Regions from separate parts of the Blautia sp. AF17-9LB genome, predicted to be linked through region 1. Evidence: predicted binding sites of a transcription regulator. Region 1 holds the regulator's gene; the other holds the start of a gene.
What was found. The regulator Rex, encoded in region 1, represses fermentation and respiration genes when NADH is low (regulators of the CRP and FNR family bind a similar motif). The targets are predictions, from matches to a motif close to ATTGTTAANTANTTAACAAT.

Region 1 (8,714 bases):
TCGCGCCTGGTGAGATCCGCAAGCATCAGAAGCGTTCCTGCCTGTTCATACAGTGTTTTTCCTGCCTCGGTCAGGGTGATTTTCTTTGTACCGCGGATGAGAAGAGGCACCTGAAGCTCTTCCTCCAGCATTTTGATCTGATAACTTAACGGCGGCTGTGTCATATGCAGCACCCGTGCCGCCCCGCTGATGGTTCCCGCGTCCACGATGGCGCGGAAGTATTCGAGTTGTCGAAGTTCCATAAAAATCCTCCTGAAAAAACTATATAAAAATTATTCAATTTCAATATAAAAACAATAATTTACATATAGAATACGCCATGCTATACTGAAAAGCAAGTGAAAAAGAAGGGAATGAGGGAACAAATGAAACGAATTGATTTCGAACATGGAACCGTAACCGGAAACATCTTCGGGGCAGCGCTCCCGATGCTGGTTGCTCAGATTTTGAGTCTGCTGTACAATATTGTAGACCGCGTCTACATCGCGCGGATCCCGGAGGTAGGAACGGCGGCACTCGGTGCAGTCGGTCTGTGCTTTCCGCTGATCGTTATCATCACAGCATTCAGCAACTTGTTTGGAAGCGGCGGCGCTCCGCTGTTTTCGATTGAGCGTGGAAAGAATGATCAAAAAAAGGCGGAACGTATTATGAATACGTCGTATTCCATGGTATGTGTCTGTGCTGTCATACTGATGGTGATCGGCTTTTTGTTTGCCCGTCCACTGCTATCACTGTTCGGCGCATCGGCAGATGCGATGGTCTACGCGTATCCTTATATGATGATTTATCTGATCGGAACTTTGCCGTCGATGGTGGCAACCGGCATGAACCCGTTCATCAACGCGCAGGGCTACTCGACCGTTGGTATGCTTTCCGTCACGATCGGAGCGGTCGCAAACCTGCTGCTTGACCCGCTGTTTATCTTTGTGTTTGGCTTTGGTGTGCAGGGGGCTGCGATTGCAACTGTGATTTCCCAGACACTTTCCGCAGTGTTCGTTCTGTATTTCCTGACCCGGAAATCGGAACTGAAAGTGCGCTTTGTGCGGAAAAATGAAATTTCTGAGTGTGCAGGCTATGCGAAAAATATTGTCAGCCTCGGTACCGCGGGATTTATCATGCAGCTGACCAACAGCCTTGTCACGATCTGCTGCAACAACGTACTCTCTGTGACCGGCGGTGATATTTACATCTCTGTTATGACGATCGTATCGAGCGTGCGTCAGCTCGTCGAGACACCGATCTATGCAATGAATGAGGGAACTTCTCCGATTTTGAGCTATAATTACGGTGCACGCCGTCCGGCCCGCGTGCGCAAGGCGATGTGTGTCATGAGTGCGATGATCCTCGGCTATACCGCAGTGATGTGGAGCGTGATTGTTCTGGCGCCGCATGCGCTGATCGGTATTTTCAGTTCGGATGCGGTACTGACCGCAGATGCGGTTCCGGCTCTGAAGCAGTACTTTGCAGCATTCATTTTCATGGATCTGCAGTACATTGGACAGACCGTATTCAAATCTCTGAATAAAAAGAAGCAGGCGATCTTTTTCTCCCTGCTCCGAAAAGTCTTCATTGTTGTACCGCTCACCTATCTGATGCCGTACGTACTCCACATGGGAACGGACGGTGTATTCCTTGCCGAACCGGTATCAAACGTAATCGGCGGAAGTCTCTGCTTTATCACCATGCTGATTCTGGTTCTGCCGGAACTGAAGCGAATGGAGCAGCAGAAGTAATGTTTTTGAAAAGTTTCTGAAAAAAGGACAGGAAGATCTTTACCGAAACGGTTTTGGCAGATATCTTCCTGTTTTTTATTGCCATACATACAATATGATGCCTCGGACAATCTGATGCGCATTGGAGTCCCGGCGCTCCGCATTCTGTCGGTGCCTATCTGCTTTCGATTCCAGGTCTGATCTATCAGGCGGCGCTGCAGGGACTTTCCCTTGGAAAAGAAAGTATGTACATATCCATGACACGCCAGGCGATTCTGCCGCTGGTGTTTGCATTTCTTCTCAAAGGATTTGGAAACCTGAATCTGATATGGGGCGCCTTTGTCCTGGCTGAGCTCTGCGGCATCCCGCTTGCAGCAGCTCTCTGGAAACGGAAAGGGGAAAAGCAGATTCAGTTTTAAGTATAGAAAAGAAAAACAAAAAGGCTGTTCTTTGCGAAAGGCAGCCTTTTTTGCATACCATAAGATAAGAATACACAGGGACTTATGGATGAAAGAGCAGGAAAATCTGACAGGAAAAGGAATTACAGCCGCCGTGCTGGATACAGGGATTTTTCCCCATATGGATTTTGACGGCCGGATTGTAGCCTTCCGGGATCTTGTGTACGGGCGGGAGACGCCTTACGATGACAATGGACACGGAACGCATGTCTGTGGTATCCTTGGCGGAAGTGGAAGAGCGTCCGGCGGAAAATACCAGGGTGCGGCACCGGGATGCCGGTTTGTCGTAGTGAAGATTCTGGACCGAAGGGGAAATGGAAGAAAGCAGGATATCCTCGCGGCGATTGACTGGGTGTGCAAAGAGCGAATAAGACTTAATATCCGCATTTTAAATATTTCAGTGGGAACAACAGAGCAGGAAAAAACGGTGGATGATCTGCTAGTACAGGCGGTGGAGCGCGCCTGGGATGACGGGATCACTGTTGTGACAGCGGCCGGAAATCTGGGGCCCGCTCCGGGCAGTATTACGGCGCCGGGGAGCAGCAGAAAAGTGATCACCGTGGGAGCGGGCGATCTGCTGGAGCCAAGAAGAGGAATCTCCGGATGCGGCCCGACACGGGACTGCGTCTGCAAACCGGATCTTGTCGCGCCTGGAAAACGTCTCATTTCCTGCGCGCCTGGAAGAAGCAGGAAGGAATATGTGGTGAAGAGCGGCACCTCGATGGCGGCACCGCGGGTGTCCGGAGCCGTGGCTTTGGCACTTGAACGGGTTCCGGATCTTACAAATGTCCAGGCGAAAATGCTGCTTTGCGAATCGGCGAGAGACCTTGGCCTTCCGCGCAACCGTCAGGGGCATGGGATGCTTCAAACAGACCGTTTTCTGTCTCTTCTGTGAGACACTGTGCGGCAGCATAAAAAAAGAAAAATGAAGGAAAACACCTCTCATCCTGCAAAAATTGTGTGAATTTATGGGAAAATGCCAAAAAATCAGGCGAATTTTGACTTGACAAGCTATAGGATACTTTATACAATAAACGGGAATAGAAAAAGGAGGCCTACTATGGAAAAAATTCAGATGACCACTCCTCTGGTAGAGATGGATGGAGATGAGATGACCAGAATTCTCTGGAAAATGATCAAAGATGAGCTGCTTCTCCCGTTTATTGACCTGAAAACGGAATATTACGATCTGGGACTGGAACACAGAAACGAGACGAACGATCAGGTAACCGTAGATTCCGCAAACGCTACCAAGAAATACGGTGTAGCAGTCAAATGTGCCACCATTACGCCGAATGCAGCGCGTATGACCGAGTACAATCTGAAAGAAATGTGGAAGAGCCCGAACGGAACGATCCGTGCCATGCTCGACGGAACCGTTTTCCGTACCCCGATTGTCGTAAAAGGCATCGAGCCGTGCGTGCGCAACTGGAAAAAACCGATCACGATTGCCCGTCATGCATACGGAGATGTCTATAAAAATGCAGAAATGCGCATTCCGGGACCGGGAAAAGCAGAGCTGGTTTATACGGCTGAGGACGGCACCGAGACAAGAGAGCTGATCCACAACTTCACCGGCGCCGGTGTCATTCAGGGCATGCACAATCTGGATAACTCCATAGAAAGCTTTGCGAGAAGCTGTTTCGAGTACGCACTGTCCACGAAACAGGATCTGTGGTTTGCAAGCAAGGATACGATTTCCAAGAAGTATGATCACCGCTTCAAGGATATCTTCCAGGAGATCTTCGATGCAGAGTACAAAGAGAAATTTGCAGAAGCAGGCATTACCTACTTCTACACTCTGATCGACGACGCCGTTGCCCGCATCATGAAAGCAGAGGGCGGCTTTATCTGGGCCTGCAAGAACTACGACGGCGATGTCATGAGCGACATGGTATCCTCCGCCTTCGGTTCCCTTGCGATGATGACTTCTGTTCTCGTATCCCCGCACGGATATTACGAGTACGAGGCTGCGCACGGAACCGTACAGCGCCACTATTACCGTCACTTAAAAGGTGAGGAGACATCCACCAACTCCGTGGCCACCATTTTTGCATGGACCGGCGCACTCAGAAAACGCGGGGAAATGGATGGAAACGCAGAACTTTCCGCATTTGCAGACCGTCTGGAAAAAGCAACGATCGCAACGATCGAGAGCGGAAAAATGACAAAAGACCTTGCGCTGATCACCACCATGGAAAATCCGACCGTATTAAACAGCCGTGATTTCATCCTGGCCATCCGCGAGGAGCTGGAGAAATAATTAAACGAAGCAAAAAAGAAAGCCGATCCGGCATTCCCGCAAAAAGGGATGCGCCGGACCGGCTTTTTCTGTTTTGAATTTTCCGGGGAAAACCAGGCCTATTCGGCAAGCTCTTCCCATTTTTCATACAGCTCTTCGAGTTCCGCGGCAATCTCTGCTTTCTCTTTGCTTAATTTCACACACTCTGCCACATTCGTTGCGACTTCCGGTTTCGACATTTCCTCATCAATTTCCGAATCGCGTGTCTCAAGCTCTTCAATTCGTTTCTCCGTCTTTTTCAGCTCGTTTTCTTTCTTGCGGAGACGTGCCTGTTCTTCTTTCTGCGCTTTCCAGTCCAGCTTTGTGGAGGAGGCTTCGGAAGGAGCCGCTGTTTCTTCCGGAGCGGCGGCATCGGCAGCAGGAGCATAGATGCGGGTCAGCTCTTCTTTTTTCTCCAGATAGTAATCGTAATTTCCGATATAGTTGACGAGTGTTTGTCCCGTCAGCTCCAGAATCCGGGTTGCAGTCTGATTGATAAAGTAACGGTCGTGGGAAACGTACAGTACCGTTCCAGTGTAATCCTTCAGCGCGTTTTCCAGAATCTCCTTTGATACGATATCGAGGTGGTTGGTCGGCTCGTCGAGGATCAGGAAGTTGGCGTTCGAGAGCATCAGCTTGGCAAGAGAAATTCGTCCGCGCTCACCGCCGCTCAAGGTATGAATCGGTTGGAAGACATCGTCGTTTGTAAACAGGAAGGCGGCCAGCACATTTCGGATTTCGGTGTTTGTCAGATACGGATACGCGTCGGAAATCTCCTGGAAAATGGTCTTTTCCATGTGGAGCACCTGATGCTCCTGATCGTAGTAACCGATCTGTACACGGCTTCCAAGTGTAAAAGAGCCGGCATCCGGGCGGATGACTTCGTTTAAGATCTTTAAGATCGTCGTTTTTCCCGTTCCGTTGTTTCCGATGATTGCGACGCGCTCCCCGCGCTTGATTTCGAAATTCAGATCCTGGAAAAGCGTCTGTCCCGGGAAGGCTTTGGAGAGGTGCTCGACGGTCAGCACATCGTTTCCGCTTGTGATGCGCGGTTCCAGACGGATCCGCATATCGGAGCGTACTTCGGTCGGCTTTTCCAGCACATCCATTTTGTCCAGCATTTTTTCACGGCTCTCGGCGCGTTTGATGGATTTCTCGCGGTTGAAAGATTTCAGCTTTGCAATGACTTCTTCCTGATGGTGGATTTCCTGCTGCTGGTTGACCCAGGCATGGTAAGCGGCTTCACGGAGCATTGCTTTTTTTTGACTGTAGGCGGTATAGTTTCCCTCAAAAGTTGTTACTTTTTTATTGTCCACTTCAACGACTTTTGTGACAACGCGGTCGAGAAAGTAACGGTCATGGGAGACGATCAGGACGGCTCCGCTGTAATTTAAAAGATACGTTTCGAGCCAGGAGATCGAGTCCATATCGAGGTGGTTGGTCGGCTCGTCGAGCAGAATGATGTCCGGTTTGGTGAGCAGCAGTTTACCAAGTGCCACGCGGGTCTTCTGACCGCCGGAGAGGGAGTCCACCTGTTTTTCAAAATCGCTCTCGGAAAAGCCAAGACCTTTTAAAACACCGACGACTTCACTGCGGTACGCGTATCCGTTTTCCAGTTCAAAGGTATGGGAGAGGCGGGTGTAGGTGGAAAGAAGTTCATCCAGCTCTGCACCGGATTTTGTATTCATATCACTTTCCATCTGACGGAGGCGTTCCTCCATATCGATCAGATTCTGTTTCGCGGTCAGCACTTCCTGGTAAATGGAAAGGTGTCCGGTCAGATCCTGATGCTGGGCGAGATAGCCCATCGTCTTTCCTTTGGAGAGGATGACCTCTCCCTCATCGGCCCTCATTTCGCCGATGATGATTTTTAACAGCGTCGATTTTCCGGCACCGTTGATGCCGACCAGTGCGGTTTTTTCGCGTTCTTCTATATGAAAAGATGCATTTTTGATAATTTCCGTTGTCCCGAATGCTTTCGAGATATTCTGACATGCAAGAATCATGTGGTTCCTCCAGATAACATATTTCTGTATTTTGACATAATACACCATCCTTATTATAGAGAGTAATACACAAAATTTCAAGAAATCTTTGACAATTTTCTATCAACCATATATAATATGAATATATGCAGGTGTAAATAAGGAGGAATTTATCTTGGAAGAAAAAGGAATTTCGCGGGCAGTTATCAAAAGACTTCCTAGATATTATCGTTACCTGGGCGAATTGCTGGAGGACGGAGTAGAACGGATCTCTTCCGGTGAGCTGAGCGAGCGGATGAAAGTGACAGCTTCCCAGATTCGCCAGGATTTAAATAATTTCGGCGGCTTCGGCCAGCAGGGGTATGGTTATAACGTGCGGTATCTGTACAGCGAGATTGGAAAAATTTTAGGTCTGGACAGAGTCCACAATATGATTTTTGTCGGAGCCGGAAATCTGGGACAGGCGCTTGCTAATTATGCGGCCTTTGAAAGAAGCGGATTCAAAACGGTCGGTATTTTTGACGTCAACCCGGTATTAAAAGGAATCTCCGTGCGCGGAATTGAAATCCGCATGGCGGACGAGCTTCCGGAATTTATCAAGGAACACCATGTAGAGATTGCGGCTTTGACACTGCCAAAAGCAAAAGCGGTAGAGATGGCAGAGATTCTCGTGGACAACGGTGTAAAAGCAATCTGGAATTTTGCACATACCGATCTAAACTTAAAACTTCCGAAAGATGTGATCGTCGAGAACGTCCATCTTTCCGAAAGTCTGATGCGTCTCTCCTACAATCTGACCAGATATGAGGCGGAGCATCCAAAGAACAATTAAGAAACCAAAACAAAAGCAGGAGAGTCTTCGGGAAACCGGAGACTTTTTCTGTTCACTTTCCGGATAAGGCAGGAAAAGGAGGAAAAGCGATGAAACGGATTCTTACAGCAGCACAGATGAAGCAGGCAGACCGCAATACGATCGAAACCATGGGGGTACCGTCCCTGGTACTGATGGAGCGCGCAGCGCTGTCCTGCGTGGAGGAGCTTCAAAATGGAACATGGGATACAGGAAAAGTCCTTGCTGTGTGCGGTCCCGGAAATAATGGAGGGGACGGTGCGGCAATTGCACGGATTTTAAAGACGAAAGGGGTGGATGCGGAACTGTTCTGTCTTGGAAATCCGGAAAAATACAGTGAAGGCATGAGAGCACAGAAGAAAATTGCGGAAAATTATGGGGTCCGTGAGGTTAAGAATCCGGATTTCCGGGAATATACTGTTATCATAGATGCCATCTTTGGAATTGGCGTATCCCGTCCGCTGGCAGGGGAGTACCGGAGGGCAGTGGAAGCAATCTGCGCAAGCGGTGTTCCTGTTCTTGCCGTGGACATCCCTTCGGGGATCCACACGGATACCGGAGAGGTCCTTGATGCGGCGGTGAAAGCCAGAGCCACGGTGACATTTGCCTGTGCAAAGCCAGGGCTTCTCTTTGATCCCGGAAAACGATATGCCGGAGAGGTCCTGGTCCGTGATATCGGAATCGGCTTTGATGCAGGAGAAGAGGAGACGCCCTGGTACGGTTCAGTGGAAAAAGAAGATCTGGACCGGTTTCTTACCCGCACGCCGATGGGAAATAAGGGAACCTTCGGAAAGGTGCTGGTACTTGCCGGTTCCGGTGCCATGTGCGGAGCCGCTGTTTTGTGTGCCAGGGCAGTCCTTGCATCCGGTGCCGGCATGGTAAAGGTTGTGACAGAGGAAAGAAACCGTACGCCGCTTTTCTGTGCCCTGCCGGAAGCAATGGCGGATTTCTGGAAGGAGGATGAGCCGCTTCCGGAAGAAGCCCTGCTGCAGGATCTCGCCTGGGCGGACGCTGTTGTTGCGGGACCGGGACTTTCCAAAAGCCGGACGGCAAAAGAACTGCTCGTTTTTACGGTGCAGCACACAGAAGTTCCTCTTGTTCTGGATGCAGATGCGCTGAACCTGATTGCAGAAGATGCAGAGATTCTTTCGGGCTGCCGGGCAGAAAAAATTTTAACGCCTCATGTAGGAGAGCTTGCACGGCTGCTGCACATGACCATTGCAGAATGCCAGCGTGACCCGGCAGGAAGCGCCGGAAGGGCAGCCGAAAAATACCAGGCCTGCTGTGTACGAAAGGATTCCGTAACCGTGACAGCAGAGGAAGGGCGTGAGCAGTATTACATAAACACAAGCGGAAGCAGTGCGCTTGCGACGGCGGGAAGCGGCGATGTGCTCGCGGGAATCACAGGCGCCTTTGCAGCAAAACGTC
Region 2 (8,714 bases), on a different contig from region 1:
ACATCAGCTTTGAATTCATCGAGGGAGAGTCCCTTCTGATCATGCTGGATATGAAAGGTATCTGCGCATCCAGCGGTTCTGCATGTACTTCCGGATCCCTGGATCCGTCCCATGTACTGCTGGCCATCGGACTGCCGCACGAGAAAGCACACGGTTCCTTACGTCTGACTTTAAGTGAGGAGATCACAAAAGAGGACGTTGATTTTGTTGTAGAGCAGATTAAAGCGATCGTAGACCGTCTGCGCAGCATGTCCCCGCTGTATGAGGATTACATCAAAAAACAGCAGGGTAAATAAGTTTAAAAAAATAAGACAGTCCATCCAGAAAGCCGGTACAGAAAAATTCAGGTAAAAGCTGTGCCGGAGGAGGACTGCTTTGAAATAGTTCAGGAGGAAGAATAACAATGTACAGTGAAAAAGTAATGGATCATTTCCAGCATCCGAGAAATGTAGGAGAAATTGAGAACGCAAGCGGTGTAGGTACCGTTGGAAATGCAAAATGCGGCGATATCATGAGAATGTATCTTGACATCGACGATAACGGCATCATTCAGGACTGCAAATTCAAAACCTTCGGCTGCGGCGCCGCAGTTGCAACCAGCAGTATGGCAACCGAGCTGGTAAAAGGAAAAACCATCCAGGAAGCTCTGGAAGTAACCAACAAAGCTGTTATGGAAGCACTCGACGGACTTCCGCCGGTCAAAGTTCACTGTTCTCTGCTTGCAGAAGAAGCAATTCACGCTGCACTCTGGGATTACGCAGAGAAACACCACATCAAGATCGAAGGTCTTGCAAAACCGAAGTCTGATATCAGCGAGGGCGAGGAAGAGGAAGAATACTAAGTATGGGAAAAAAGAAGGTAGTCGTTGGAATGTCCGGCGGCGTAGATTCCTCGGTGGCAGCGTATCTCCTGAAAAAAGCAGGATACGATGTCATCGGGGTGACCATGCAGATCTGGCAGGATGAGGCCGAGACAGTCCAGGAGGAAAACGGGGGCTGTTGCGGCCTCTCTGCTGTTGATGATGCAAGGCGCGTGGCACAGGTGCTGGACATTCCGTATTATGTCATGAACTTCAAAAAAGAGTTCCGTGAGAACGTCATGGACTATTTCACGAACGAATATCTCTGCGGCAGAACACCGAACCCGTGTATCGCCTGCAACCGCTATGTGAAATGGGAAGCGTTGCTTCAGCGCAGTCTTTCCATTGGAGCGGACTACATTGCGACCGGACATTATGCAAGAATCGAACAGCTTGCCAATGGACGGTATGCGATTGCAAATTCGGTAACAGCGGCAAAAGACCAGACGTATGCACTGTATAATCTGACCCAGGAGCAGCTTTCGCATACGCTGATGCCGGTCGGAGACTACACAAAAGATCAGATTCGTGAGATTGCAGCAAAAATCGGTCTTCCGGTAGCAAAAAAGAAGGATTCCCAGGAAATCTGCTTCGTGCCGGATCAGGATTACGCTTCCTTTATCCAGAACGAGACAGGAATCGTGGCACCGAAAGGCAATTTCGTGAATACAAAGGGTGAAATCCTCGGTACCCATGAGGGGATTACCCATTACACCGTAGGACAGCGCCGCGGACTCGGCCTTCCGATGGGACACCGCGTGTTCGTACTGGAAATCCGTCCGGAGACGAACGAGGTTGTGGTCGGCGAAAATGAAGAGGTTTTCGCAAAAGTAGTAAAAGCAAACAAAGTAAACTATATGGCAATTCCGCCGCTGGAACTTGGAGAAGAGCTCTCCTGCACCGCAAAAATCCGGTACGGGCACAAAGGCTCCCCGTGCGTGATCAAACGGACCGGGGAAGATGAGATTACCTGTACCTTCCCGGACGGCGTGCGTGCTCCGACACCGGGACAGGCTGTTGTCTTCTACGTGGACGGCTGTGTCGGCGGAGGCGGAACGATTACGGAGGCCGAAAGATGAAAATAGCGGACTGTCATATGCACAGTTTCTTTTCAAGTGACAGCGAAGCACCAACAGAAGAGATGGTAAAACGGGCAGTCGAGCTGGGACTTCCGGCAATCTGCCTGACAGATCACTACGATATGGATTACAGTACCGGCGAGTTCCAGCTCGATACACCGGCATATGCGGCAAAAATCCGGGAACTGCAGGAAAAATACCACGACAGAATCGATATCCGATTCGGCGTGGAACTGGGACTGCAGCTCCACTTAAAAGAACGGATGGAAGAGTATGTAAATGCGTGGCCGTTCGACTATGTGATCGGATCCATGCATGTCATTGACGGAAAAGACCCCTATTATGAGGATGCTTTCCCGGACTGGACGGCAGAAGAGCTGTACCGGGCGTATTTTCGGGCTACAGCAGAAAATATCCGGTTCTTCCACAATTTCCAGACGCTTGGTCATCTGGATTATGTGGTACGCTACTGCAGAGAAAAGGGAAAAGATTACAGCTACCGCGCATTTGCGGACGAGATCGATACCATTTTAAAAGAGCTGATTCAGTACGATATCGCGCTGGAAATCAACACCGGCGGCTACAAGGCAGGCCTTGGCGTGCCGAATCCGACGCCGGATGTCATCAGAAGATACCGGGAACTGGGCGGCGAAAAGATCACCTTCGGTGCCGATGCCCACAAACCGGAACATATAGCGTTTCATTTCGCGGACGCGGCAGCTATCGCGCAGGAAGCCGGATTCCGGTACTACGTGCGGTTTAAAGAGAAAAAGCCGGAATATCTGCCGATCCAATAGAAAACACGCAGGAAAAGCCGGAAAAAGCCCCAGAAAGGCTGGATTCCGGCTCTTTCTGCAATAGACGGATCTTTCGAAATTTTGCAGAAATACGGATTGGCATCCGGCTTCTTCACAAATTTTAGAAATAATTTCGTATTTTCTTGAAAATAGAACTTGAATTTTCCGACGAAATTAGGTATTATACAGATAAGGTTGATGTTTCTTTAACAAAGTACAGAGACTCAAAATTAAAATTCACTTTTTAGGAGGAATTGAAAATCATGGCAGTAAAAGTAGCAATCAATGGTTTTGGCCGTATCGGACGTCTTGCATTCAGACAGATGTTTGGAGCAGAAGGTTATGAAGTAGTAGCAATCAACGATTTAACATCCCCGAAGATGTTAGCTCATCTGTTAAAATATGACTCTTCTCAGGGAAAATATGCTCTGGCTGATACCGTAACATCCGATGAAGATTCCATCACAGTAGATGGCAAAAACATCAAAATCTATGCTTTCCCGGATGCTAACAACTGCCCATGGGGAGAGCTTGGCGTAGACGTAGTTCTGGAGTGCTCCGGATTCTACACCTCCAAAGCAAAAGCTCAGGCACACATCAATGCAGGTGCTCGTAAAGTAGTTATCTCCGCTCCGGCTGGTAACGACCTTCCGACCATCGTTTACAATGTAAACCATGAGACACTGACAGCAGACGATAACATCATCTCCGCTGCATCCTGCACCACAAACTGCCTTGCACCTATGGCAAAAGCTCTGAACGAACTGGCTCCGATTAAATCCGGTATCATGGTTACTATCCATGCTTACACTGGAGATCAGATGACTCTGGACGGACCGCAGAGAAAAGGCGATCTGAGAAGATCCCGTGCAGCTGCAGTTAACATCGTTCCAAACAGCACCGGTGCTGCAAAAGCAATCGGCCTTGTTATTCCGGAACTGAACGGCAAACTGATCGGTTCTGCACAGCGTGTTCCAACCCCAACCGGTTCTACCACAATCCTTACAGCAGTTGTAGAAGGAACTGTAACTGTTGACGAGATCAACGCAAAAATGAAAGCTTCTGCAACCGAGTCCTTCGGATACAACACAGATGAAATCGTATCCAGCGACATCGTTGGTATGAGATATGGTTCTCTGTTCGATGCAACTCAGACCATGGTTCTTCCGCTGGACAACGGAACAACAGAGGTACAGGTTGTTTCTTGGTATGATAACGAGAACTCCTACACAAGCCAGATGGTTCGTACCATCAAATACTTCAGCGAGTTAGCATAATTTAACAAACTGAACGGCAAAATTTCAGAGCCCAAAGGGTCCGGTCTGTTAAGGACCGGGCCCTTTTTGCGAATGCGGCGGAAAAATACGGCACAAAAACAGCCCTTTTCCGTGTGCAAAAATTATAAACTGCATTTTTAAATAAGGACCGCGATGCCGCAAAAACAAAGAAACGGCGCGGCAGATGCAGTTGGATATATGGAGGGAAACGCCCATGTTAAACAAAAAAACCGTAGATGATATCAACGTAAAAGGAAAAAGAGTCCTTGTAAGATGTGACTTCAACGTTCCGCTGATCGATGGAAAAATCACAGATGAGAACCGTCTGGTAGCAGCTCTTCCAACGATCAAAAAACTGATCGCTGACGGCGGAAAAGTAATTCTCTGCTCTCATCTTGGAAAACCGAAAGGAGAACCAAAACCAGAGCTTTCTCTTGCACCGGTTGCAGTTCGCCTTTCCGAGCTTCTCGGACAGGAAGTTAAATTTGCAGCAGATCCTGAGGTTGTAGGACCGAACGCAAAAGCAGCTGTTGAGGCTATGAAAGACGGAGATGTAATCCTTCTGGAGAACACCCGTTACCGTGCAGAAGAGACCAAAAACGGTGAGGAGTTCAGCAAAGAACTGGCTTCCCTGTGTGACGTATTCGTAAACGATGCATTCGGAACCGCACACCGTGCTCATTGCTCCAATGTTGGTGTTACCAAATATGTTGACACTGCTGTTGTTGGTTACCTGATGGAGAAAGAGATCGCATTCCTTGGAAATGCTGTCAACAATCCGGAGCGTCCGTTTGTTGCCATCCTTGGTGGATCCAAAGTATCCAGCAAGATTTCTGTTATCGACAACCTGATCGATAAAGTTGATGTCCTGATCATCGGCGGTGGTATGGCTTATACCTTCGCAAAAGCAGCAGGCGGCACCGTTGGTGATTCTCTGCTTGAGATGGATTATCTGGATTATGCAAACAAAATGAAAGAAAAAGCAGCAGCAAAAGGCGTGAAACTGCTTCTTCCGGTAGACAACGTTGTTGCAGATGCATTCTCAAACGACGCAAATACACAGGTTGTTCCGGCCGGACAGATTCCGGATGGCTGGGAAGGTCTGGATATCGGACCGGAAACTGCAAAACTGTTCGCTGATGCTGTTAAAACTGCTAAAACCGTTGTATGGAACGGACCGATGGGATGCTTCGAGATGCCGAATTTTGCAGCAGGAACCAAAGCAGTTGCAGCAGCACTGGCTGAAACAGATGCAGTTACGATCATCGGCGGCGGAGATTCCGCAGCAGCTGTAAACCAGCTTGGATATGGCGATAAGATGACTCATATCTCCACTGGCGGCGGCGCTTCCCTGGAGTTCCTGGAAGGAAAAGAACTGCCGGGCGTTGCAGCAGCAAACGACAAATAAGAATTTATATTCAAAACTAAGGAGATCAAACGATCATGGCAAGAAAGAAAATTATCGCCGGAAACTGGAAAATGAACATGACTCCGAGCAAGGCAGTAGAATTAGTCAATACATTAAAACCACTGGTGGCAAATGACGACGTTGACGTTGTTTTCTGCGTACCGGCCATCGATATCATCCCGGTTGTAGAGGCTGCAAAAGGCTCCAACATCCAGATTGGTGCTGAAAATATGTATTTTGAGGAGAAAGGTGCTTTCACAGGCGAAATCTCCCCGGCTATGCTGACAGACGCTGGCGTGAAATACGTTGTACTTGGCCACTCTGAGAGAAGAGAATACTTCGCAGAGACCAGCGAGACCGTAAACAAAAAAATGCTGAAAGCTTTCGAGCACGGCATCACCCCGATCATGTGCTGCGGAGAAACTCTGGAGCAGAGAGAGCAGGGTGTAACGATGGACTTCATTCGTCAGCAGGTAAAAGTTGGATTCCTGAATGTAACAGCAGATCAGGCAAAAACAGCCGTTATCGCTTACGAGCCAATCTGGGCAATCGGAACCGGCAAAACTGCTACAACAGAGCAGGCTGAGGAAGTTTGCAAAGGCATCCGCGAGTGCATCGCTGAAATCTATGATGATGCAACAGCAGCAGCTATCCGTATCCAGTATGGCGGCTCTGTAAACGCAAAAACCGCACCGGAACTGTTCGCACAGGAGAACATCGACGGCGGTCTGGTAGGCGGAGCATCCCTGAAACCAGATTTCGGAGCTATCGTAAACTACAATAAATAATTGATTTTGTACGAAATCAATCAATAAAACGGGCTAAAACGTCACCAAACACGGTGAATTCGGCAGAAATGCTGAAGGTGAGGTGTTTGGTGGCGTTTTGCTGTTTTTTATGCAACATATAACCCTTGATTTAGCTATAGAGAGTGCCAGTTTGTGCAAAAAGAAATCACTTCGTTTCTGTGTTTTGAAGCGGAGTGATTTTTTGCGCGGATTGAAAAATTCACGTTTTCGTGATATGCTTGTTTTATATCTGTCGACCAGCCGTCCAGAGAGTTTCTGGAAGAAGTAATCAAGGATTATAACAAAATGTTCCATACGAACTACGATACCTCAAGTGATAAATTCCAGAATTATTATAAAGATGTGTCGCTTCGCATGAAGAATAAGGAATTGGACATTCTGATCGTAGTCAATATGTTTCTTACCGGTTTTGATGCGACGACTATGAATACGCTGTGGGTAGATAAAAATCTGAAAATGCACGGACTGATACAGGCGTTTTTCCGTACAAACCGTATTCTGAATTCTATCAAGACCTTTGGAAATATTGTATGTTTCAGAAATCTGCAGAAGCGAGTAGATAGTGCCATTTCCTTGTTTGGGGATAAGAATGCCGGGGGCATTGTTTTGCTGCAGAGCTTTAAGGATTACTATTACGGATATGAATCCGTAGATGGTAAGCCAATGCCAGGGTATGTGGATCTGATGGAGGAATTGAATCATAAGTTTCCGCTGTCAGAACCGCAGATTGTCGGAGAGCAGAACCAGAAGGATTTTATTGCTTTGTTTGGTGCTATTCTTCGTATGAGAAACCTTCTGCTTTCCTTTGACGAATTTAAGGGGAATGAGCTGATTTCTGAGCGCAATTTGCAAGACTACATTGGACGTTATCAGGATTTGCGTGACGAGTGGAAACGGAAACGCCGGGAAAGTACGGATATTACAGATGATGTGGTGTTTGAAATTGAATTGATCCGGCAGGTAGAAATCAACATTGATTATATTCTGATGCTTGTAAAGAAGTATCATGATACCCACTGTGAAGATAAGGAAGTGCTGATAACCATCAATAAAGCGATTGATGCCAGCCCGGAGCTGCGCAGCAAGAAACAGCTTATTGAAACCTTTATTGCAGGAATCAATGATGTGGACGATGTTATGGATGAGTGGCATGAATTTGTTGTGGAACAGCGTGATTATGATCTTAATGTAATTATTGCGGAAGAAAAATTGAAGCCGAAAGACACACGAAAGTTCATAGAGAATGCGTTTCGGGACGGAGAGATCAAAACAGCGGGAACGGATATAGATAAAATCATGCCGCCAATTTCTCGTTTTGGTGGTGGCGGAAGAGCCAAGAAAAAACAGAGAGTCATTGAAAAACTGAAAACGTTTTTTGAAAAATATTTCGGTATCGGTGGTTCGTCTTCCTTTAATGAGCCAGAGCATAAAGCCGTGACATACGATCTGAGCGATCAGGAAACAGTGTTGATGGCGGCAGAATCTGAAGCACCATACGGAAAATAGTCATAAATGAATGGAACCACATTGGAAGCAAAAAGCAAAATAATAGAGTCATCATGGACAAAACTTAATCATGGAGGTGATCGGATGACAATAGAAGAAATCCTTGCTGGAGAATCCAAGAACGTTGAATTCAAAGTACAACGTCCAGACAAGAGCATGAAATATATGAAAACGGTTGTTGCTTTCGCTAACGGAAAAGGTGGGAGGATTATATTTGGTATTGACGATAAAACAAGAGAAGTTGTTGGCATTCCGGAGGATAAAGTTTTTCGGGAGATTGATGCGATTACGAATGCTATTTCTGACAGTTGTGAACCTACAATTATCCCGGATGTTTATTTGCAAAATATAAATGATAAACCTGTAATTGTTGCAGAAATCAGGACGGGACGTCGGAAACCATATTATATTAAGGCAGAGGGGCTGGAGAATGGCGTATATATTCGAGTTTCTGGAACAACACGCCCTGCTGACCGTGATATGTCAAGAGAATTATATTATGAATGCGATGCCCGCTCTTTTGATTCAATAATCCGCAGAGATATAGAAGTGACCGATGAAGATATTAAAAGTCTCTGTGAACAAATGAAGGAAGTTGCTATTGCCAACTGCAAATCCAATCTTCAGCGATCAGCAGTTAAAGATGTAACGAAAAATGTTTTGCTCAGTTGGGGAATTTTGAAAAAAGATGAGAATGAAAAAATCTATCCGACAAATGCGTATATTTATTTAACGGGACAAGGTGGACTCCGTTCCATGATACAGTGCGCTGTGTTTAAGGGAACGACGCGAGCTGTCTTTTTGGATCGACGTAATTATGAAGGACCGCTTTGGAAGCAAGTAGAGGAAGCGGTGCAGTTTGTCCTTAGAAATATTCGTATGGGATGTCGGCTGGAAGGAGTATATCGACAGGATATTTATGAACTGCCGCCGGATAGTATCCGTGAGTTGATCGTTAATGCAGTTATGAATTGCAGTT

Region 2: the regulator Rex is predicted to act here: its motif matches at 2,930-2,949, upstream of gap (type I glyceraldehyde-3-phosphate dehydrogenase).

Annotation. Positions count from the first base shown of each region.
Region 1 covers NZ_QUGU01000028.1:8,931-17,644, reverse strand. The annotation lists gene DWX00_RS18930 (LysR family transcriptional regulator) at 1-242, opposite strand, end outside; gene DWX00_RS18925 (MATE family efflux transporter) at 366-1,733, shown strand; gene DWX00_RS19775 (hypothetical protein) at 1,958-2,131, shown strand; gene DWX00_RS18920 (S8 family peptidase) at 2,220-3,065, shown strand; gene DWX00_RS18915 (NADP-dependent isocitrate dehydrogenase) at 3,231-4,433, shown strand; gene DWX00_RS18910 (ABC-F family ATP-binding cassette domain-containing protein) at 4,532-6,457, opposite strand; gene DWX00_RS18905 (redox-sensing transcriptional repressor Rex) at 6,612-7,268, shown strand; gene DWX00_RS18900 (bifunctional ADP-dependent NAD(P)H-hydrate dehydratase/NAD(P)H-hydrate epimerase) at 7,358-8,714, shown strand, end outside.
Region 2 covers NZ_QUGU01000002.1:405,759-414,472, forward strand. The annotation lists gene nifS (cysteine desulfurase NifS) at 1-296, shown strand, start outside; gene nifU (Fe-S cluster assembly scaffold protein NifU) at 404-841, shown strand; gene mnmA (tRNA 2-thiouridine(34) synthase MnmA) at 844-1,938, shown strand; gene DWX00_RS04190 (histidinol-phosphatase HisJ family protein) at 1,935-2,735, shown strand; gene gap (type I glyceraldehyde-3-phosphate dehydrogenase) at 2,999-4,012, shown strand; gene DWX00_RS04200 (phosphoglycerate kinase) at 4,227-5,420, shown strand; gene tpiA (triose-phosphate isomerase) at 5,456-6,208, shown strand; gene DWX00_RS04210 (type I restriction endonuclease subunit R, EcoR124 family) at 6,455-7,735, shown strand; gene DWX00_RS04215 (ATP-binding protein) at 7,820-8,714, shown strand, end outside.